DNA from 2 places in the Vibrio sp. V39_P1S14PM300 genome. Region 1 is predicted to be linked to the other one. Evidence: predicted binding sites of a transcription regulator. Region 1 holds the regulator's gene; the other holds the start of a gene.

What was found. The regulator PurR, encoded in region 1, represses purine synthesis genes. The targets are predictions, from matches to a motif close to TNANGNAAACGTTTNCNTNA.
Region 2: a site for PurR is predicted at 9,165-9,184, ahead of CAG65_RS14480 (uracil-xanthine permease family protein). Genes of this name have one in related genera too.

The regions. Positions count from the first base shown of each region.
Region 1 is NZ_WXWP01000161.1:23,936-35,385, reverse strand. Features, by position in the region: gene glgC (glucose-1-phosphate adenylyltransferase) at 1-803, shown strand, start outside; gene glgA (glycogen synthase GlgA) at 793-2,250, shown strand; gene CAG65_RS08065 (alpha/beta fold hydrolase) at 2,433-3,230, shown strand; gene CAG65_RS08060 (putative signal transducing protein) at 3,234-3,554, opposite strand; gene CAG65_RS08055 (TVP38/TMEM64 family protein) at 3,551-4,243, opposite strand; gene CAG65_RS08050 (TfoX/Sxy family DNA transformation protein) at 4,395-4,985, opposite strand; cyclic di-GMP riboswitch class I at 5,099-5,183, opposite strand; gene purR (HTH-type transcriptional repressor PurR) at 5,340-6,344, opposite strand; gene torD (molecular chaperone TorD) at 6,577-7,224, opposite strand; gene torR (two-component system response regulator TorR) at 7,462-8,169, shown strand; gene elyC (envelope biogenesis factor ElyC) at 8,230-9,051, opposite strand; gene cmoM (tRNA uridine 5-oxyacetic acid(34) methyltransferase CmoM) at 9,166-9,957, shown strand; gene mukF (chromosome partition protein MukF) at 9,954-11,291, shown strand; gene mukE (chromosome partition protein MukE) at 11,272-11,450, shown strand, end outside.
Region 2 is NZ_WXWP01000283.1:3,232-14,681, reverse strand. Features, by position in the region: gene CAG65_RS14510 (hypothetical protein) at 1-295, shown strand, start outside; gene CAG65_RS14505 (Tex family protein) at 368-2,686, opposite strand; gene CAG65_RS14500 (putative ATP-dependent zinc protease) at 2,935-4,809, shown strand; gene greB (transcription elongation factor GreB) at 4,838-5,314, opposite strand; gene ompR (osmolarity response regulator transcription factor OmpR) at 5,466-6,185, shown strand; gene envZ (two-component system sensor histidine kinase EnvZ) at 6,269-7,567, shown strand; gene CAG65_RS14480 (uracil-xanthine permease family protein) at 7,612-9,000, opposite strand; gene recG (ATP-dependent DNA helicase RecG) at 9,226-11,337, opposite strand; gene trmH (tRNA (guanosine(18)-2'-O)-methyltransferase TrmH) at 11,403-11,450, opposite strand, start outside.

The DNA of each region.
Region 1 (11,450 bases):
AACAGAAGCAGGCTGCGCTCACGGTGTCGGCGCTGCGCGTGCCGGTTGCAGAAGCCTCTCAGTTTGGGGTGATCGAAGTGGATGCTCAGGGACGCATGGTGGGTTTTGAAGAGAAGCCGGCACAACCCAAAGCCATTCCGGGTGATCCGGAACATGCGCTGGTGTCGATGGGGAACTACGTTTTTGAGGCTCAGGTTCTGTTTGCAGAATTAATTGAAGATGCAGCCAACCAAGCGTCATCACACGATTTTGGTAAAGACATCATCCCCAAAATGTTCCCTCGTGGTGATGTCTACGTGTATGACTTCAGCACCAACACCATTGCGGGAGAGAAGAACAAAGTCTACTGGCGAGACGTCGGTACCATTGACGCTTACTGGCAGGCTCATATGGATCTGTTGGAAAACGACGCGCCGTTTTCTCTCTACAATCGCAAGTGGCCCCTGCATACCTATTATCCGCCACTGCCGCCAGCCACGTTTACTGATTCAGATAATGGCCGGGTGCAGATTATTGACAGTTTGGTGTGTAATGGCTGCTATGTGCGAGGGTCGCGAATTGAAAAATCTGTACTTGGATTTCGCAGTAATATTGCATCTGCCTGTGATATCAGTGAAAGTATCCTTCTGGGAGATGTCAAAATCGGTGATGGATGTGTGCTGCGCCGGGTCATTATCGACAAAGATGTCGAAATTGCACCGGGTACTGAGATAGGCGTGAACCTGTCACAGGATAAAAAGCGCTTCCATGTTTCTGATGAGGGCATTGTGGTCATTCCAAAAGGAGCAAGAATTGGCTACTGAGAAGTTGTCTGTCCTGTTTGTTGCATCAGAAGTTGAAGGGTTAATCAAGAGCGGCGGTTTAGCGGATGTGGCTAAAGCGCTGCCTGTGGCATTGCGTGAGTTGGGTCAGGACGTGCGCATTGCAATGCCCGCTTACAGTAAAATCGGCGATGTGGAGACGTCGGAAGTTCTGCTCGATACTGAGTTGGAGCATTGGCCTTACACGCCATATCGGGTACGTAAACTCGATGTCTCATCGGTGCCTGTGTATGCCATCGAATGTCCGCAGTATTTTGAGCGCGCTGAAATGTATGCAGAAAATAATCAGGCGTACCGTGACAACGGGGAGCGCTTTGCGTTTTTCAGTGCTGCTTGTCTGGATATGCTTCCCAAACTGACTTTTAAACCAGACATTGTGCATGCCAATGACTGGCACACGGGATTAGTGCCATTCCTGCTCAAGAAACGTTATAGCGCCAATGATTTTTTCCGCGGTATGAAAAGCGTTCTTTCGGTACACAATGCGGTTTTTAAAGGCGTCTTCAGCTACGATGAGCTGGAGTCGGTGCCGGAACTGCATTCGCGTTATGTGCCTGAGGCGGCAGTCAGCCCGACGCACATTACCATGCTAAAAGCTGGAGTGATGTCAGCGGACAAGATTAATGCTGTCAGCCCGACGTACGCTGAAGAGTTGAAAACGGAGCTGGGTAGCCACGGTATGGTAAAAGAGTTCCTCAGCCGGGCGAGCGACTTGGTGGGGATCCTCAATGGTTGTGATTATTCGTCATGGAATCCTGAGACGGATCCGCACCTACCACTGCCTTATGACGCTGAGGCGAGCAGTATGCTGGCGGGAAAACAGGCCGCGAAACAGGCACTACAGCAGGAACTCGGGTTGCCCCTGCGTGAAGTCGCTATGTATGGCATGGTTTGTCGTCTGACCCATCAAAAAGGCGTCCACTACTTGTTGCCGATCCTCGAAGCGTTTTTGCGCCACGATCTACAGCTCGTGATGGTTGGAACTGGCGACCCGATATTGGCCTCTCAGCTTAAGGACATCGCTGCGCAGCACGGGCACAAGTTTGTCTTTGTCGAGGCGTACAGTGAACGCCTGGCGCATTTGGTGGAAGCCAGCTCGGACTTTTTTCTCATGCCTTCTGAGTTTGAGCCATGTGGTCTCAATCAAATCTATAGCATGGCGTATGGTGCAGTGCCGATTGTACGCGGTGTGGGTGGACTTAAAGACAGTGTCACCGACTACGACTCGGATCCGGATAACGCAACCGGGTTGATTTTCAATGAGCCAGATCCGCAGGTTCTGTTGCTGATGTTGCAGCGCTCTCTGCTGCTGTATGTTCAGAATCCGGCGGAGATGCAACGCATTCAGCTTAACGGAATGCGTGAAAACTTTTGCTGGTCTCAGGCTGCGAAGCAGTATCTGAGTCTTTATCAGGCCGCACTTCAGTAGCCCGGGTTCAGACTGGGACTTGGATAAACAGGTGGCCAGATACGAGTAAAAACTCGACCAAATAATGGTCAGATGAAGGCATGTTCTCCGATAATTTGATATGAGGTCAGTAGTGACCGGTGAAATTTGTGGTAGGCTTCAACTCCTGTTGACGAATAACCCAGTTTGAGATGCTTTGCCTGATGAGTGACGCTTTACTGTTTCATAAAACATACTCGCATCCGACCAGTAAGGAATGGGTGGTGTTTGTGCATGGCGCCGGCGGCAGTTCCTCAATCTGGTTCAAGCAGATCAAGGCCTATAAAGCGCATTTTAACTTGTTGCTGGTGGATCTGCGCGGGCATGGTAAGTCCAACCAGTTACTCAAAGAGCTGATCGCCAATCATTATACGTTTAAGTCAGTGACCTTGGACGTGTTAAAGGTACTGGACCACCTTAAGATCCAGTCAGCTCACTTCGTAGGGATGTCGCTCGGCACGATCATTGTACGTAATCTGGCCGAGATGGCAGCCCACCGGGTCAGGACAATGGTGCTCGGCGGCGCAATTACCCGGTTGAACACGCGTTCTCAACTGCTGGTTAAACTGGGCAATCTGAGCAAGCATATTTTGCCCTATATGTGGCTCTACAGCTTGTTTGCCTACATTGTGATGCCTCAGCGCAGTCAGAAAGAATCACGCCATCTGTTCATCCGTGAGGCCAAACGCCTTTGTCAGAAAGAGTTTAAGCGCTGGTTTGTGTTGGCGGCTGAAGTCAACCCGTTGATGCGTTATTTCAAGGAAAAAGACCTGCCAATCCCCACGCTTTACCTGATGGGCGCTCGTGACTATATGTTTATCCAGCCGGTGAAAGAGATGGTTGCTGTGCACCGAACCAGTGAGCTGCGAGAAATTCCTGATTGTGGCCATGTGTGCAACGTTGAACAGCCGGATGTCTTTAATCAACATTCGATAGAATTCATTAAACGCCACACCCACTAAGGGTTACTCTGTTGGGCGAGGTGCGCCACACTGCCAGCAGGCGCCGAATTGTGGCTCGTTTTCTTCCCCGCATCGCTGGCAGCGCCATAAGGTGCCGGCTTCCGTATTCGATTGTTGATGATAGGCATCGATGATGCTCTGCGCCAACATCTTTTGCATTGGATTCAATAACCAGATGTACGGATCGGTGTCCTCCCCAAATGGCAATTCGCCTTTGAGGCCAAATAACCCTTCTCCGCGGACCTCGCACTGGATCCGCTCGGCTTTAAGCAACTCGCAAACGATATGCGCCTCTGTTGGGTTATTGGCGACAAAAATTTTCATCCGGCATTTCCGTTGACGTTAGGGGAGAGGCGAAGCTTCACCATAATCCATTTCACCACGATAGGAAACAGACCTAGCAACACAAATGAAGCCAGGACCGCCGGGGACACAATCCCAGACAGGCTGTTTATCTGCGCCAGTTGCGTTCCCGCGTTAAGGTAGACCGCGGTTCCGGGCAGCATTCCCAACTGACTCACGAGATAGAAGCGCAGGACAGAAATAGGGGTCAGCCCCATCAGTAAGTTGATCAGAAAAAACGGAAAGACGGGAATCAGTCTTAACGAAAACAGATAAAACGCGCCGTCGCGTTCCACCCCTTGATTGATGGTGGTCATTTTGTCGCTGAATTTGCTCTGAACCCAGTCACGTAAAAGATAGCGAGAGCTGAGAAACGCCAGGGTAGCACCGATAGTGCTGGCGAAGGACACTAAAACCAAGCTGGTCCAGAAGCCGAATAGAGCCGCTCCGAGCAAGGTTACGACCGCCGCACCTGGGATTGAAAACGCGGCAATTGCCACGTAGGCGACGAAATAACTCAACGCCGCCACAGCGAAGTGATCGCTGATGAACTCTCCGAGTGCGGTTTGTTGGGCCTTGGCATTGTCCAGAGTCAGATACTGGCCGAAATTAATACCAAGGAAAATGATCAGTCCAACCAGCAGTACGCCAATCAGCAATTTCTTATTCATCGTGAGTCCTCTTTGAAAACGATTGGCCAATCACTGATGAGGTGTTGCCCGGTTACTATAGCAAGACAGGCAACCGACAGAAAAAATTTCATCGTCCGTTTTGGTAAACAGTATCAATAAGAAAAAAGCCAGCATAATGCTGGCTTCGGGGTTAGCTTAGGCGATTGATCAGTTCGTCTCGCCTGGATTGAGGGATCACCGACCAGTGAGTGCCGTTAATGGCGCCCTCCAGTGCCCACAGTAGCTCCAGACCGACATCGGCGGAGTGGGTATCGCAAATCGCTTTATAGGCGGCCACAGAGCCGTGGCGCTCCAGATCTTCAACAGAAGAGATACCTGCCTTTTTCAGCATGCGCTCAGTGGCAAGTCGAAGGTTGGGAAGATCTTTCAACCGGTTAGGTTTCGCGGTTGCCTGAGAGGCTTTTTCTTTTTTTGCTGACTCTAGCGCAGATTTCGCTTCATTCAGGGTTGCTTCATGATCGTCGTTCCAGCTATCAGGCAGTGCAAAATACTTTGTCACAACGGGAAAGCCGCGCTTCTTATAAACGTAAGGTTCATATCCTTGTTGCTTAAACTTTGCAGTAGTCTGCTCGTTAGCGCGGATGTGAAGCTTTTCGTTTACTACCAAAGCAAACATTGTGTCGTCGACAAAAATACCAAAACCACCAAACATTGAACGAGATTTGACGCGTCCTAGTTGCTCAAAAAGTCGCATTGAATCTTTAAGTACTGGTTTATCCATGTTTTTATTTCTCGGTGTATGTGAATACGCCACCAAATCAGGTCCGAGAGGTTAGCAAAAACATGCAATCGGTGTGTCAAATAGCAGTAAACTTGCTGAATGCATTTTTTGCCATCGGCAACCCCGCTACCTACCAGGTTCTGGTTTAGGCCGGAGGCTTTGCGTCCCACCCTTTCAGATGGTTTGCCCTGTGCGTGGCTAATGTAACCAATTTAAGCATAAATAAATTTTGCCCAGAGCTTCACAAAGTGTGGTTATAAATGTGATCTTGCTTCAGGAAATTGATGGTGTGAAATGCGTTTAGTAAATAGTAAGTCACTAATACTAAACGCATTTTTATCAATAAGTGAGAGGTTAGTTCAGTTTTTTGACTGTACAGCGTTCGACAATTTCAGGGTGCATTTCGAAGACACGTTTCTCGTGTTCTTTGTCTTTTATACGCTCCAGCAGGATCTCAAATGCGTTCTTTCCGACCCGGCGCTTCGGCTGGTGAACGGTCGTTAGTGGTGGTGAGAAGTACTCTGCCAACTCTATGTTGTCATAACCAATGACGGACATATCTTCCGGAACCCGGATGCCTTTTTGCTGCAGACGACTCATCAGACCCAGGGCCATGGTGTCGTTAAAGCAGAAAATCGCGGTCGGGCGTTTGTCCATCGCGGCAATTTTGTCTGCCGCTAATACAGCGGTGTCGCACTCGAAGTTGCCTTCCAGGATCCAGTCTTCATTTACCGGTAGCTTGGCTTCTCCCATGGCGCGGCGGAAACCCAGAATTCGTTCCTGACAGGCTGCTTTTTCAAAGTGACCGCTCAGGCAGGCGATGTCGGTGTGGCCGTGATCGATCAGGTATTTCGTCGCCAGGTAGCCGCCTTCTTCTGAGTTATCGATGATCTTGTCTGCCTGGGAGCTTGCCGGGCCCCAGTCCATAATGACTTTCGGAATGTCTGCGTGACGCTCAAGCATTTCCGACAGCTCTTCGGTCAGATCAGAGCACATTACCAGGATACCGTCGACGCGCTTCTCAGCCAGCATGCGGATGTAGTCCCGTTGCTTTTCGTAGATACCGCCGGTGTTACACAGGATCAGCGTATAGCCTTGACGGTAACAGTAGCTTTCTACCCCATCGATCACTTCCGAGAAAAACAGGTTGGTTGATTGAGTGACCAGCATACCGATGGTGCGCGTGGTATTGCATTTCAGGCTACGCGCAACGGCACTCGGGGCATAGTTCAGCTCTTTCACCGCTTCCATCACTTTTTCTTGGGTGGCTTCAGCAACAAAGCGGGTTTTGTTAATCACATGGGATACAGTCGTCGTTGAAACGCCGGCTAAGCGTGCGACATCTTTAATGGTAGCCATAAGGTTCTGTCCTGTTGTCACCTGCCAGGTCAACCGGATTCCCCCGGCCTGAGGCAGTAAGTATCAGAAACACAAAAACCGCTTAAAGACAGCGGTTTGCATTCATCATCATATTTTTATCGTTTGCGATCACGATTTTAGACTGCTCTGCCGCAAGTGGCAATTAAAAAACCATCGCCTGGATAAGGCGATGGTCACAAAATGTTAATCTTGTCAGAGAGGGGCTTCGCGCTTATTCACCAACCAGATATTGGCAATCAAGCTCGAGAAATGCTTCCAACAGTGCGGCAACCGCTGCATAAAACCCAAACTGATCATACTGCTGACAACGTTGACTGAACTGAGGAACCCAGGAGAGCAGATGTTGACGGATAAAAACTTCCTGATCCAGCAGCGCCTGATCGAGGTGCTTTTCCTGTTCCAGTTCGTTAGAGCGGATAATCATGTTGCCAAGGAAATCGAGTTCTATCGCCAGATGATCGGCTGGCTCGTTGAGGGATTTGTCGACCGCCACACCGTGATGTGCCATCACGGCTTCCATTTCAATGGCTGGCTCGTCATTGAGCAGACCCGATTTACCGATATAAATGGAGGCGTAAGGTAAAGCGGCGTCTTTGTCTGATTTCAGGAACAGATCGCAAAAATCCGCAGCCAGTTCAAGTGGCGCGTCTGCTCGGTCCATCAGGCGATTTAAGGCATCCACCAGTTGGTCAGAGGCCGGTTTCAGCGTGCTATTTTCACCAAGCCCGCTCAGAAAAGCGCGGATCTGAGGGGAGTGATACTGCTCAATGTCGGCCTCGGTCAGCTCTTTGGCAAACAAGCTGGATAACCACCAGTAAATTTCAGCTCGTTTTTCATTGAACGCTTTGGTTTCTTGCATGGATTAAGCTCCGGAAATTCTGATACTTCTAAGTTTAATGGATAAAGATGAATAGCGGTAACGCCATGTATGACAAATTATCGCGGCTTATGACGAAATATGAATGGAGTGGTGAAGGTTGTCTTGAATCAATAAAAAGCCAGCTTTCTTCGAATTCGCACCGCGGAGACTAGAATTGTGACTAGTTATGAATAGAATAATTATCGTAAACCATTCCAATGATTCAAAGTGGTGTAAATGAGCTATCACGTATTAGTAGTAGAAGATGATGCGGTGACTCGCAGTAAACTGGCGGGCTATTTTCAGAGTGAAGGTTACCAGGTCAGTGAAGCGGAGAATGGCGATCAGATGCGCGATATGCTTCAGGCTCACGCGGTCGATTTAGTGATGCTGGACATCAACCTTCCTGGCGGCGATGGCCTGATGTTAACGCGTGAACTGCGCAGTCAATCTGATATTGGAATTATCCTGGTGACAGGGCGCACGGATAGCATCGACAAAATCGTCGGCCTGGAGATGGGCGCGGATGACTACGTTACCAAACCGTTTGAGTTACGCGAGCTGCTGGTTCGGGTCAAAAATCTCTTGTGGCGTATTTCACTTGCCCGTCGTGGCGGACAAATCTGTGAGGAGCAGGATGGCAACGTGATTCGTTTTAGCGACTGGACGTTTGATGTGCAGCGCCGCGCCTTAAGTCGCAACGGTGAACCGGTGAAGCTGACGAAGGCGGAATATGAATTATTGGTGGCGCTTTCTTCCTACCCGAATCAGGTACTGAGTCGCGAACGAATCCTGAACATGATCAGCCACCGGGTTGATGCGCCGAACGATCGCACCATTGACGTGTTGATCCGCCGGATGAGAGCGAAAATGGAATTCGATCCCAAGAACCCGCAAATTTTCGTAACGGTGCATGGCGAAGGCTACATGTTTGCCGGCGATTGATCGTATACGGAAACAAAAAAACCGAAGCGTTGGCTTCGGTTTTTTATCGCTGAAATTGCTCTACTGCGCCTCACTGTTGCTCAACTGGCTTTGTTCGGCTTCGATCGCTTGCTGCTCGTAATCCGAAACCCAATTGCGCATAGACTGCCAAATCCTGCCTAACGTTTCATGCCAGTAGCGCTCAGTTTGTTCAAGATACACGGCTTTTGGGGTGTACTTATCCCAAGCCTGAGCAATGTTGGATTGCGCCAGATAATTGGTCGGCGCAGCAATTGGTGACAGACCCGCGGAGTTAAACTCATTCATTGCACGTTGCATATGGCTGGCGGAAGTCACCAACACTAATTTACGTTGTTGTACAAACGCCGCCGCCTGACGCGCTTCTTCCCAGGTGTCTTTGGCGGTTTCAAGCAGAATAATATCTGATTTAGATACTCCAAGCGCCAACGCGACTTTCGCCATCATGCGCGCATTGCTCATCTCCGAGCCACCCGCATAACCGGACAGAATCAACTTTGCGCCCGGATACATACGCACAATCCGAATGCCTTCTGTAAGGCGCATCAGACTGGCACGGCTCAGTTCTGAGGTGGGCGGAATACGGTCATCCACCACATGTGAGTTGCCCAGAACCATCACGTAGTCAATGGATTCATCCACAGGCAGAAAAGCAGAATACTGACGCTCCAAAGGCATCAACAGACGAGTGGATACTGGCTGGAAGGCGATCAGAAAAATGCCCATTAAGGAGAAAAGCACCACAAAGCAGCCAGACTTTCTTTTGGTGGTAAACATTATCAGCATCAGACCGATAAAGCCGATGATTAACATCGCTGGAAGCGGCATCAGAAGAGATGCGACAACTTTTTTCAGCTCAAACATACTTAAATAGTCCGAAAAAACATCACTTGATTGAAAAAAGGGCATAAAGCCTCTTTAATCCTGCCATTCCTATGACAGAATAGCAGCACGATTCGTTATCATAACCTAACCGCAGTGACTCAAGACCGTAATTTCGACGATATTGCCCACAAATTTGCAAAAAATATTTACGGCTCCGATAAGGGAGAGATTCGCCAAATTATTGTTTGGGAAGATCTTCTTAATCTGTTGTCGCAATTTTCTCAGCCCTCACTTCACGTTCTTGATGCCGGGGGCGGGCTGGCTCAAATGTCACAGAAGCTGGCTAAATTAGGCCACAGGATTACGTTGTGTGATCTATCTTGCGAAATGCTACAGCTAGCTGAGCAGGATATTGCAAATAACGGGCTGCTTGAGCAGTATCGCCTGATTCATTCTCCGGTCCAGTCGATTGACGAACATCTGGATGAGCCTGTGGACGTGGTGATGTTCCATGCGGTCATGGAGTGGCTGGCCGATCCGAAAAGTGCGTTGGACAAAGTGCTGGCGCAGGTCAGGCCGGGAGGAATGGCATCGGTGATGTTCTATAACCATCACGGTCTGGTATTTAAGAATGCAATTTGTGGCAATATTCCCCATGTGCTGAAAGGCATGCCACATCGCAAACGATTTAAGTTACAGCCGCAGCAAGGGCTCAAACCGGAAGAAGTCTACCAGTGGATGGAAGACGCTGGGTTTGACATTTGCGGCAAATCCGGAATTCGCTCCTTCAGTGATTACATTGGCAACATGAAGAATATGGGCGACTACGAATTTGACGATGTACTGGCTCTGGAAAAACAACTATGTAGACAAGAGCCGTACCTCTCATTAGGTCGATACATTCACGTATGGGCCAAAAAGAAACAAGAACAGGAACAACAATGAGTGAGATGACTCTCAATGCTGCGGAGCAACCAATTGATGAATTGGTCGGCTGGGTAAAGCAGCAAGATTTCTCATTGAACCTGACAACAGAGCGACTGGCGTTTTTGATTGCTGTCGCTGTATTAAGCAACGAAAGGTTTGATGAAGAGCTAGGTGAAGGAGAACTGCATGATGCGTTTACCATCGTTACCCGCATGTTTGCGGAGACGGGGGAAGCATCCGCATTCCGCGCCAACAACGCGATCAATGAAATGGTGAACCAGCGCTTGTTGAGCCGGTTCACCAGTGAAGTCAATGATGGCGCAAGTATTTACCGCCTGTCGCCGCTGGCGATTGGTATCACCGATTATTACGTGCGTCACCGCGAGTTTTCTAAGCTCAAGTTGTCGATTCAACTGTCGATGGTGGCGGATGAAATGGCGAAAGCCAAAGAGGCGGCGCTGAAAGGTGGAACCCCAGGTCATTGGAAGAAAAATGTCTACGGCGTATTGCGCTACTCCGTCGGTGAGATTTTTGATCAAATTGATCTCAACCAACGCGTTATGGATGAACAGCAGCGCTCAGTCAAAGAACAAATTGCAGAGCTGCTGAACAAAGACTGGCGCGATGCTATTAACAACTGTGAAGCGCTGCTGTCTGAAACCTCTTCGACGTTGAAAGAGCTTCAGGATACCCTGCAAGCCGCCGGAGACGAGCTCCAGACTCAGATCCTCGATATTCAGGAAAAGGTGTACGGTGACCCAGAGCTGGAGTTTGTCGAGGAAACGCTGTTTGGCCTGCAAATGAAACTGGATCGAATCACCAGTTGGGGTCAGCAGGCGATTGATCTGTGGATTGGCTATGACCGCCACGTGCATAAGTTTATCCGTACTGCGATCGACATGGACAAAAACCGGGCGTTCAGTACCCGTTTGCGCCAGTCGGTCAAGGACTATTTCGACATGCCTTGGTATCTCACTTATGCAGATGCCGAGCGTCTTACTGATTTACGTGATGAAGCTCTGGTGCTTCGTGATGATGAGGTAACCGGCCAGGTTCCTCTCGATATGGAGTTTGAAGAGTTTCAGCAAGTCAATGATGAGTTATCTGAGCGCATCGGCGCCATGTTACAGGTACACAAAGACAGCGGTTCGCCGATTGATCTCGGCAGTGTTCTGCGCGACTACCTGTCAGCACACCCACACACTCATCATTTTGATTTAGCCCGTATTGTTGTCGACCAGGCCGTGAGACTCGGTTATTCAGAGTCCGACTATCAGGCTGTTCAGCCTGACTGGCAAGCGATCAACGATTACGGTGCAAAGGTACAAGCAAATGTCATCGACCGATACTAATGAATACATGCCAGACAATCTGGTAAAAGCGATTTCCAACCCGTTGTTTCCTCAATTGGATAGTATGCTGCGCGCCGGGCGCCATATTTCCAGCGAAGATCTGGATAACCACGCGTTGCTGTGTGATTTCGAAGTTGAGCTGGCGTCGTTCTACCAGCG
Region 2 (11,450 bases), on a different contig from region 1:
TTCCTGGGATCCGTCGGAGCATCCTGGCTACGAACTGGAACCGGAGCAAGAGGTGGACGCGGACGAACGTGACCCGCCGCGCAGCGCGCTAGAACGGCTGTTTAGCCTGTTGGCGCTGGAAACTTACAGTCAGTATCAGGGCAAAGGGTATGCGATGCGTTTTCGCCTGCCCAAAACCATCATCGATGCGGCGATAACCGAAGGACAGATGGCACGCAGGCGTGTGGTTATTAAATACCACTATGGCCATGCTGTGGCCCCTAACACGCCATCTGAGATTATAGCGGTGCTGTAGACATCAGTGTTTCGATGTTTATCGCGAACAAGAAAATACCCACGCATGCGTGGGTATTTTTTTCGGCCGGGATTATTTTTTCGCTTTAGCGAAAGCGGCGGCAAATGCACCGCCCATGGCGTTGTTTTGCGGCTCATCCCGGCGGCGTTGTTCGCGGTTGTTTTCCTGGCTGCGCGGGCGCGCAGCACTGGAGCGCTGATTGCGGTTATCCTGTCCTGGTTCATCACTGAGGCGCATGGACAAACCGATGCGTTTGCGCTGCACGTCCACCTCCATCACTTTGACTTTGACAATATCCCCGGCCTTGACCACGTCTCGTGGGTCGGATACGAATCGATCCGACAGCGCGGAGACGTGCACCAGTCCGTCCTGATGAACGCCAATGTCGACAAACGCGCCGAAATTGGCCACGTTGGAGACCACGCCTTCGAGAATCATGCCAGGCTCCAGATCGGCGACGGTATTGACGCCGTCGGCAAATGTTGCTGTCTTAAACTCCGGACGCGGGTCACGCCCCGGTTTGTCCAGCTCACGGATAATGTCGGTCACGGTCGGCACACCGAAGTGGTCGTCGGTGTAATCGACCGCATGCAAGCCGCGCAGGAAGTCGGAGTCGCCGATCAGGCTCTGTACCTGCTTGTGGTTTTTCTCTGCGATGGCTTTGACCACCGGGTAGGCTTCCGGGTGCACTGACGAGGCATCAAGCGGGTTCTTTCCGTCCATGATGCGCAGGAAACCGGCACACTGTTCAAACGCTTTTGGCCCCAGACGTGCGACTTTTTTCAGCGTGGTGCGGGACTCAAAGCGGCCGTTTTCGTCGCGGTAGGCAACGATGTTGTCAGCCAACGTGGTCGACAGGCCGGCGACGCGGGTCAGCAGTGCTGCTGATGCTGTATTGACGTCCACTCCGACGGCGTTGACACAGTCTTCCACCACCGCATCAAGGCGCTTGGCAAGCAATGTCTGACTGACGTCGTGCTGGTACTGACCGACACCGATGGATTTCGGATCGATTTTCACCAGTTCCGCCAGGGGATCCTGCAGGCGGCGGGCGATTGACACCGCGCCCCGCAGTGACACGTCCATGGCCGGGAACTCTTTTGCCGCCAGTTCGGAGGCCGAGTACACCGATGCTCCAGCCTCACTGACCATGATTTTCTGTACTTTGAGGTTGCCACGTTGGATCACGTCAGCCACAAAGGCATCGGTTTCGCGCGACGCCGTGCCGTTGCCGATCGCAATCAGATCCACATTAAATTTGCGTACCAACTGGTCCACGACCTGCGCGGCGCGGTCGTACTGATTCTGTGGAGGATGTGGGTAAATGGTTTCGGTGGTCAGCACTTTCCCGGTGGCATCCACCACGGCGATTTTCGAGCCGGTACGCAGGCCCGGATCGAGGCCGAGCGTCGCGCGTGGACCCGCGGGTGCTGCCATCAGCAGATCTTTCAGGTTGGTGGCGAACACGTCGATGGCCTCAATTTCCGCGCGCTCTTTCATGGCGCCCATCAACTCGGTTTCCATGTGCATCGACACTTTGATGCGCCATGCCCAGCTGATGACCTGCTTACGCCATGCGTCAGCCGCCGCATTGCTCAGCGTGATGCCGTAGTGATCGGCAATCAAAGTTTCACAATAGGACTGACGCACACCTTCTTCCTGAGCCGGATCGGCATTCAGTGCCAGGGTCAGAAAGCCTTCGTTGCGGCCACGTAACATCGCCAGCGCGCGGTGAGACGGCACTTTGCTGATCGGTTCATTGTGTTCGAAATAGTCTTTGAATTTTTCGCCTTCGCGCTCTTTGCCTGCGACAACCCGGGCCACCAGTTCGGCGTGTCGGGTCAGATGGGCGCGGATCTTCTCCAACAGGTTGGCGTCTTCAGCGATGCGCTCCATGATGATCGCACGTGCACCATCCAGCGCGGCTTTGATGTCTGTGATGCCTTTGTCATCCGCCAGATACTTGGCCGCTTCACTGTCAGGGTCAGTCTGCGGTGTGTGCCACAGCGTGTCCGCCAGCGGCTCCAGGCCGGCTTCGATGGCGATTTGCCCCTTGGTACGGCGCTTCGGTTTGTACGGCAGATACAGGTCTTCCAGTCGCGTTTTACTGTCGGCCTGACGGATGTCTTGTTCCAGCTCCGCTGTCAGTTTTCCCTGTTCCTCAATCGATTTGAGGATGGTTTGACGACGTTCGTCCAGCTCACGCAGATAGGACAGGCGGCTGTCCAGCGTCCGCAGTTGGGTATCGTCCAGTCCGCCGGTGACTTCTTTTCGGTAGCGGGCAATAAAGGGGACGGTGTTACCGTCATCAATCAGAGTGACAGCGGCGTTGACCTGCTCAGGGCGTACATTCAGCTCCTGGGCAATCAAGTGACAGATAGCTTGGCTCATCCGTGGTTTCTCTTTTATTCGGGTGTATTGGCAGCCGATGCACGGCGTGGGTATTTCCCACATTGGGGTGCGTCGGCGTTTTTCCAACGATTTTACATTTGGTCGCCGGTTTTTGCGCTTAAATTACTTATCTCAGGTGGATATTGGTTATATTTGTGTCAAAACTGTAATCAAATTCAGAACTTATCGGCTATGGGGGAACTCATAGTTACTGTGTTTCACTTATCCGACAGTCATGGATTCTCCTCATGAAGAAAGTTTCTCTAGCCCTTGCCCTGTTCAGCACCGCGTTATTCACCCCGATGTCCTGGTCTGGCGATCTGCAAGCCACCACCCGCGATCCGGTGTACAAAATCGACAACGAGTTGGTGCTGGGGCGAACTGAGAATGTCTATTATAACGACATTCCGCAACTCAAGGGCGTTCCGTTCACGGGCAAAATTGACACTGGCGCCGATACCACCTCAATGCATGCCGAGAATATTCACGTCATCAGTCAGAACCCCAAGTATCAGCATCTGAAAGACGATGCCCTGATGGAAGCTGTGGTTGAGGACATGGACAAACGTCACGGCAAGTGGGAAGACGCCATGTTCAAGCCGTACCGGGTTCAGGTCTCGTTTGAAGTACGCCATCCGTACACTGGCAAAGTCATCAAAATAACCGATGACATTGAGCGGATTGCGATGATCCGCAGCCGTACCAATGACAAACCTATCCTGCGGCCGACCATCAATCTGCCACTGACCATCGCCGGGCACACGGTTAACACTGACGTGAACCTTGCGGATCGTTCCGGTTTCTCTGCTCCGGTGTTGATCGGAAAAACCTTCCTTGAGAACAATGCCTGGGTGTTCGCCGGTTACGATTACCTGCAGGGCCTGCCACAAGCTCAGGTGATTGGCAAACACGAGACCGTTAACGTGGGCGGTTTACCGTACAAAACCAGTTTCTCATTGAAAAACAATTATTCGATTGCCAATGCCAAAGACATTCAGGTGGATAAAAAAGCCCGCCAGGTGTCGTTTACGCTGATCGGCAGCAACGGGCAGCGCAAAGCGATGACGCTGCCGCTGGTGAAAATGCTGCGTGTGAGTGGCACGGCGCGCCCGCTGGTCTACCTGCCGGTTAAGCTCAATGACACCCAAACCGAGCACTGGCTGGTGTATCTGCGAGATCGCAGTCACCTCGATACCCAATTGCGTATTGGTCTGAACACCACCAGCCGATATTTTGTTATCGATTCCGGACGGGAGAATCTACTGCGTGGCGGCGAAAAGAGCTACAACAATGCGCTTAAGAGTCATCCGCTGGTGGTGTCACCTGAGGAAGAGATCGAACTGGACGGCGTGACGTTGCGCGCGGAACCGTCGTTTGCGGTCAACACTCCCTTGCTGCGGGTCAGCAGTTTTGAGCTGGTGGAAGGCAAGAAGCCGCAGGTCGAATTCTATCTGCCCGATGGCAAAGGCGGTGAGCAGAAAGTGGTGAAAGAGGTGATCAAAAACATCGTGGTGGGTGAGTCGACCCGGCCGATTGTCGAAGGTGAGTTCACGTTTGGCGGCGAGACACGCACACTGGCATTTGCCGTTGATGTCGTGGAGAAAAAGGGCCAGAAGCCGTATTTCACGTTGGGACAAAAAATGGCCAAAGGCGGAGTGCTGGTCAATACCCGCGCTGAGAACCTGCTGGATGTGCACCCGCTGTTTCGCGCCGGTCACATTGAAGTGGCGCAGGTGGAAGGGCTCAGTTTTCCAGTCAAACTGGATACCGGGGCGGACATCAGTTCAATCAACGCACAGGACATCAAGCAGTTCGACAAAGACGGTAAGAAAATGGTCACTTTCACCTACGAAAACGATCTGGGGATGAAAAAGCAGTTTACGCGCGAAGTGGTCGATGTGATGCGCATTCGTGCCCGGGACGGTGAAAAAGCCAACGTGCGCCCGGTGGTCAAGATGCGGGTCAGCCTGGGGGGAATTGAGAAAGCGATCCGGGTCAATTTGCAAGATCGCAGCCGGTTCCATTACAGCATGATTCTGGGGCGCAATTTTCTTAAGTACGGGGCGGTGGTCAGCAGCGATAAAGATTACATCGTGACGGACAAGCCCGCCTCGGAACAATAACGTCAAGCCCCGCGGTGCGGGGCTTTTTTTACTCCTGATAGCGGATGCTATTGACGAACCACTCTTTCTCGCCATCCGGGGTGCGCACAGTGAATTCGTCGTCGACCGCTTTTTTGAGGATCGCCCGTGCCATCGGTGAGTCGATCGAGATGTAGCCTTTGGCGTCGCCATAGATCTCGTCTGGACCGACGATGCGAAACTGCATCCGCTCGCCAGCGTCATTCTCAATTTCGACCCAGGCGCCAAAAAACACCTGGCCTTCCTGCTGCGGAGAGTAGTCGACCACTTTGACCTGTTCGAGGCGCTTTCTCAGATAACGGACACGGCGATCAATTTCTCGCAAGCGCTTCTTGTTATACTGGTAGTCCGCGTTCTCACTGCGGTCGCCCAGACTGGCGGCCCAGGTGACTTTTTTGGTGACTTCAGGGCGCTCTTCTCTCCATAGAAAGTCGAGCTCTTTTTTAAGGCGATCAAAGCCTTCTCGGGTAATCAGATTGGTTTTCATATTGTTGATGCTATCAGATTGCAACCTGCGGATACATTAGCTAAAAAAGACATAAACGTTAACAATTCTTTAAGCGACTTTTCGCGAACGGGTGGTACATTGCATACTGCCATCCTGTCTGGGCAATGGGTTTATTTGGTGGAGTCTTTACATGCAAGAAAACTTTAAGATCCTCGTGGTCGATGACGATGCACGTTTGCGTGCGTTGCTGGAACGTTACCTGTCGGAACAAGGTTTCCAGGTACGTAGTGTGGCAAACAGTGAGCAAATGGACCGTCTGTTGACGCGTGAAAACTTCCACCTGATGGTGCTGGATCTGATGTTGCCGGGCGAAGACGGTTTGTCGATCTGCCGCCGGCTGCGCAACGCCAACAACATGTTACCGATCCTGATGCTGACTGCCAAAGGTGATGAAATCGACCGGATTGTCGGTCTGGAAGTCGGCGCGGACGATTATCTGCCTAAGCCGTTTAACCCCCGTGAGTTGCTGGCACGGATCAAAGCGGTATTGCGTCGTCAGGTGATTGAAGCGCCGGGCGCTCCGAGTTCTGAGGAATCGGTGGTGGAATTCGGTGAGTTTCGCCTTAATCTCGGAACCCGAGAAATGTTCCGTGGTGATGAGCCTATGCCACTGACGTCTGGTGAGTTTGCGGTGCTTAAAGCCCTGGTGACCAACGCGCGTGAGCCGATGTCACGCGACAAGCTGATGAATATGGCGCGTGGACGGGAGTACTCCGCCATGGAACGCTCGATCGACGTGCAAATCTCGCGTTTGCGCCGCATGCTGGAAGTCGACCCGAGCAAACCTCGTTACATTCAGACGGTGTGGGGGCTGGGCTACGTCTTTGTCCCCGACGGTAAAGAAGCGTAAGCTTGACCTTCCGGCTCCGGTTGCCCGCGCAACCGGAGCTTTTTGTTTGTCTTCCTGCTCCAATTGGCTCTCAAGGTAATGTTATGCGTATCCGCAGCTCGTTGACTCAATCCATTTTGTTGCTGATCACTTTGCTGATCGCCAGCCAGGTCTATTCCTACTACGCGGTATTTAATTACGCACTGTTGCCGAGTTTGCAGCAATTCAACAAGATTCTCGGCCATGAAATTAACCTGATGCTGGATGATTCTGAGGAGCTCAATGCCGGGCTGGATGCGCCGCAGCGTCGCCGGGTGCTTGAGCAGTTGGGCGTGACGATACATCCGGAAGACAGTCCGATTGCCGAAGAGTACCGCCATGCGGTCAGTATTGATCTGATGAGTGAAGAGATGAGCCAGGAGCTCGGGGTTCCGACCGATGTGCGCATGATGCTCGGACAGGAAAGCTACATTCTGTGGATGAAAACCGATGCTTTGCCGGGCGCGTTGATCCGCATTCCGCTCTCGGAGTTACAGGAAGAAGACTTTGCGCCGCTGTTTCGTAACAGCCTGATCATGGCGCTGCTGATCGTCGCCGGTGGCTGGCTGTTTATCCGGTTGCAGAATCGGCCTTTGGTGGCGCTTGAGCGTGCCGCTAAGGACGTGGGCCGGGGCGAAATCCCACTACCGCTGCCAGAAAAAGGCGCCACGGAGATCCGCTCGGTCACCCGGGCGTTTAACCAGATGTCAAAAGGCATTCAGGCGCTCGAAGAAGACCGCGCGCTGCTGATGGCCGGCATCAGTCACGACTTACGCACGCCGCTGACCCGCATTCGGCTGGCGACGGAAATGATGTCGCCACAGGACAGTTATCTGGCGGAAGGCATCATCGGTGACACCGAAGAGTGCAATGAGATCATCAGTCAGTTTATGGATTACCTCAAACCAGTCAATCAGCAGAGCTTTGAAGCGGTCAGCCTCAATGATTTGGCCCGCGACGTGGCGACGTCGGAAGGGGGGTATGAAATTCAGGTTGAAACGGAGCTGAATCCGCAGATGAAAGATGCCATCGGCAGCCCCATCGCGATCAAGCGCGCGATCAGTAATCTGGTGGTGAACGCCATTCGCTATGGCAACGGCTGGGTAAAAGTCAGCACCGGCATGACGGCCGACAATAAACTGGCGTGGGTGTGTGTGGAAGATAATGGCCCGGGGATTGAAAACAGCCAGATCGGTAAGTTGTTCGAACCTTTTACCCGGGGCGACACCGCGCGGGGCAGTGAAGGGACCGGATTGGGGCTGGCAATCGTGAAGCGGATTGTCAGCCAGCATCGCGGCGCTGTGGTGGTGAATAACCGCTCACAAGGCGGACTCAAAGCTCAGATCAGCTTTCCAACCCGTTAAACTCCCTCAAGCGCGCGGCCGCGGGCCTGAGGGAGTCGGAATGGTTAGGACTCCGTTGCGCGCTCGCGCTCTGCATCGGTCAGTTTTTCCGGCAGCAGCAGATTGAGCACGATTGCGGTGATGCCACCGGCGGCGACGCCGGAGGAGAAGATGCTCTTAATGAACTCGGGCATGAACTGGAGGATTTCCGGTTTCTGCGCGATGCCTAGCCCCATAGAAAACGACAGAGCCATGATCAGAATTGCGCGGCGGTCGAGCTCCACGCGGGAGATAATGCGCACCCCGGCAGCGGCGATGGTGCCGAACATCACTATGGTTGCGCCGCCCAGCACAGGTTCCGGGATAAGCTGGACAAAGCTGGCCACGCCAGGAAACAGGCCCAGCAAGACCAGCATGGCGGCGATGAAGTAGCCTACATAACGGCTGGCCACACCGGTCAGCATGATCACCCCATTGTTCTGACTAAAAGTGGAGTTCGGGAAGCTGTTTAGCAGCGCCGCCAGGGCGGAGTTTAACCCGTCAGCCAGTACGCCGCCTTTGATGCGTCGCATGTAGACCGGGCCTTTGACCGGCTCGCCAGATACTTCTGAAGTCGCGGTAATGTCACCAATCGCCTCCAGCGCCGTGATAAGGAAAATCAGTACCAGCGGAATAAACAGCGACCAGTCAAAGCTCAGTCCATACTGCATGGGAACCGGCAATGCGATCAGCGCGGTGTCGCCCAGTTGTGAGCTATCAACCATGCCCATGAAATAAGCCAGCAGGTAACCGACCAGCATGGCAATCACAATCGATGCGACCCGAATGTACGGGTTGCGGGCGCGGTTGAGCAGGACGATCAGCCCCAGTACCGTACCCGCCAGCGCCAGTTTGTCCAGGCTGCCGAACGTGCCATCACCGAGCGCCGCATATCCGCCGCCCATTGAAACCAGACCAACCTGGATCAGCGTCAGGCCGATCAGGGTCACCACAATTCCAGACACCAGGGGAGTGATCACCCGGCGTGCGTAATCCAGCACGCGTGACAGCAGAATTTCAGCAAATGAGGCCACCAGAATGGTGCCGAAAATCGCCGCCATCATGGTCGACAGATCCGCGCCGCCCGCTTTCAGTGCCAGCCCGGCACCGATGATTGGGCCGAGGAAGTTAAAGCTGGTGCCCTGCACGGACAACAGCCCGGAACCGATCGGCCCAAAGGTCCGGATCTGGATAAAAGACGACAGGCCGGACGCGAATAATGACATGCTGATGATGGTGTTGGTTTGCTCGGCCGGCACACCAAGCGACTGGCAGATGATCAGCGACGGGGTAATGATGGCGACAAACATGGCCAGCAGGTGCTGCAGGGCAGCGAAAAGGGTTTGCGGTAGCGGTGGTTTATCGTTGAGCTGATAAACCAGGTCGGTATGTCGCGAAGCGTTGTGGTTAGCCATGGAAATTTCCTGTCAGAGCACCACTGATATTCGCTGAATGGGGACATCAGTGGGAGCCGGCACGTTATCTGTGATTGCTGTTAATCAGGGCCGGATCAGCGTGGAGCACATGCGGAGTCGGGTCCGCGCGAAAAATTGGCCGGAATTATAAAAGGTTTTTTATTAAAAGCAAACGTTTGCCTTGTGAGGGGAAAAGGGGAGCTGTGGCGATATTGGTTGGAAAAATCACGCCTTGGCGTACACGTCGCGCTCACCGAGCCAGCGCTCGATAATGGCCGTGGCGTTGTCTGGATATTGCTGGTGAATGTAGCGGGCGATGCGCTGAACTTCCGGGATCAGGCGCTGATCGCGGACCAGATCGGCAATTTTGAAATCCGCCAGTCCGGTCTGTTTAGTGCCGAGCAGTTCGCCCGGTCCGCGAATTTCCAGATCGCGCTGGGCAATCACGAAACCGTCATTGCTTTCGCGCAGCACCCCCAGACGCTTTTGCGCCGTTTTGGACAGTGGCGCGTGATAGAGCAGCACACAGTGGCTCGCCACCGAGCCCCGGCCGACGCGCCCGCGTAACTGGTGCAACTGAGCCAGGCCAAGTCGCTCCGGGTTCTCAATGATCATCAGGCTGGCATTGGGTACGTCTACCCCAACTTCAATCACGGTGGTGGCGACCAGCAGGTGGAGGTGATTGTCTTTGAACGCTTGCATCACCGCTTGTTTTTCGGCCGGTTTCATTCGGCCGTGGACCAGACCGATCTTAACGTCCGGCAGTCGGCGTTGCAGCTCTTCGGCGGTGTCAGCGGCGGCCTGCGCTTCCAGAACTTCGGACTCGTCAATCAGGGTACAGACCCAATAAGCTTGTTTGCCTTCGTCAAGACAGGCATGGCGGACACGCTCAATGATGTCGTCACGCTTGGTGTCCGGGATGGCGACCGTCTGAATCGGTGTCCGGCCCGGTGGTAATTCATCGATCACGGAGGTTTCCAGATCCGCGTAGGCGGTCATGGCGAGAGTGCGCGGGATAGGGGTTGCGGTCATGATCAACTGGTGAGGATACGCGCCTTGTCGGGCACCTTTCTCACGTAATGCCAGGCGCTGATGTACCCCGAAACGGTGTTGTTCATCAATGATCACCAGGGCCAGGTGATGGAACGCCACGTGTTCCTGAAACAGAGCATGGGTGCCGACCACCATCTGCGCTTCTCCGCTGGCAATCCGCGCCAGCTCGGCCTCTTTGGCTTTGCCTTTCAGTTTGCCCGCCAACCAGCCGACCTGAATCCCCATGCTTTCAAACCAGTTGGAGAAATTGAGTGCATGTTGCTCTGCCAGCAGTTCGGTGGGCGCCATCAGGGCGACCTGATAACCGTGCTCAATCGCCCGCACGGCCGCCAGCGCGGCCACCAGTGTTTTGCCTGAGCCAACATCGCCCTGCACCAGACGCATCATCGGGTGTGGCTGCGTGAGATCCGCTTCAATTTCTTTCACCACCCGTGACTGGGCTCCGGTCGGCGTAAAGGGCAACTGTGCCAGTAACCGCTGCTTGAGTTGTGAGGCGTCGGGCAGCGGCAGTGCCGCATCACGCTGGCCTTGGCTGCGTACCGCCAGCATCGACAGATTCTGTGCCAGCAGCTCTTCCATGATCAGCCGGATTTGTGCCGGATGACGCCCCTGATCGAACTGGTCGAGATCGATGTCAGGCGGTGGCCGGTGAATGGTATGCAGAGCCTGAGCCAGCGTCAGTTGGTGGTCGTAAAGTCCGGTTGGCAGCAGTTCCTGCACCGCCGCTTTGTCCAGCAGTGCCAATGCCTGATCGGTCAGATTGCGTAAGGTGACTTGTCTCAGACCATCGGTGGTGGGGTAGACGGGTGTCAGGCTTTGCTCGACGTCCGGCTGACGTTCTGGCGCGTAAAACTTGTAGTCAGGGTGGATAATTTCCAGCCCCATATTGCCGCGTTTGATTTCACCGTATGCGTGCACCAGTTTGCCTTCGGCAAAGTTGTTTTTCATCGCGGCGGTAAAATTGAAAAAACGCAGCGTGATGGTGCCGTTACCGTCACTGAGTTTGACCGTCAGCATCTTGCGCCGGCCAAACAGGGTATCAACCGCCATGACTTTTCCCTGCACGGCGGCCCACAAGCCCGCATGCAGCTTGGCTACCGGGTAGACACGGGTACGATCTTCGTAACGCAGCGGCAGATGAAATAACAGGTCCTGAACGGTGTTGAGCCCGACTTTCGCCAGTTTTTCAGCCACTTTGGCGCCGACCCCGGACAGGGATGTTAGCGGAATAGCGGACAGTAACTGGGACATACGGGCTCTCTCGTTTTCGCGGTCAGTGGCGATAGTTAACCATTGGGCTGTGTTTTTGTACAGGAAAATTCACCCCAGTGTAGCCTTAGAGCTGAGGGTTATTTGCGCTGCATCTCCTGCCACCACTGTGGTTCGGCCACGATCTG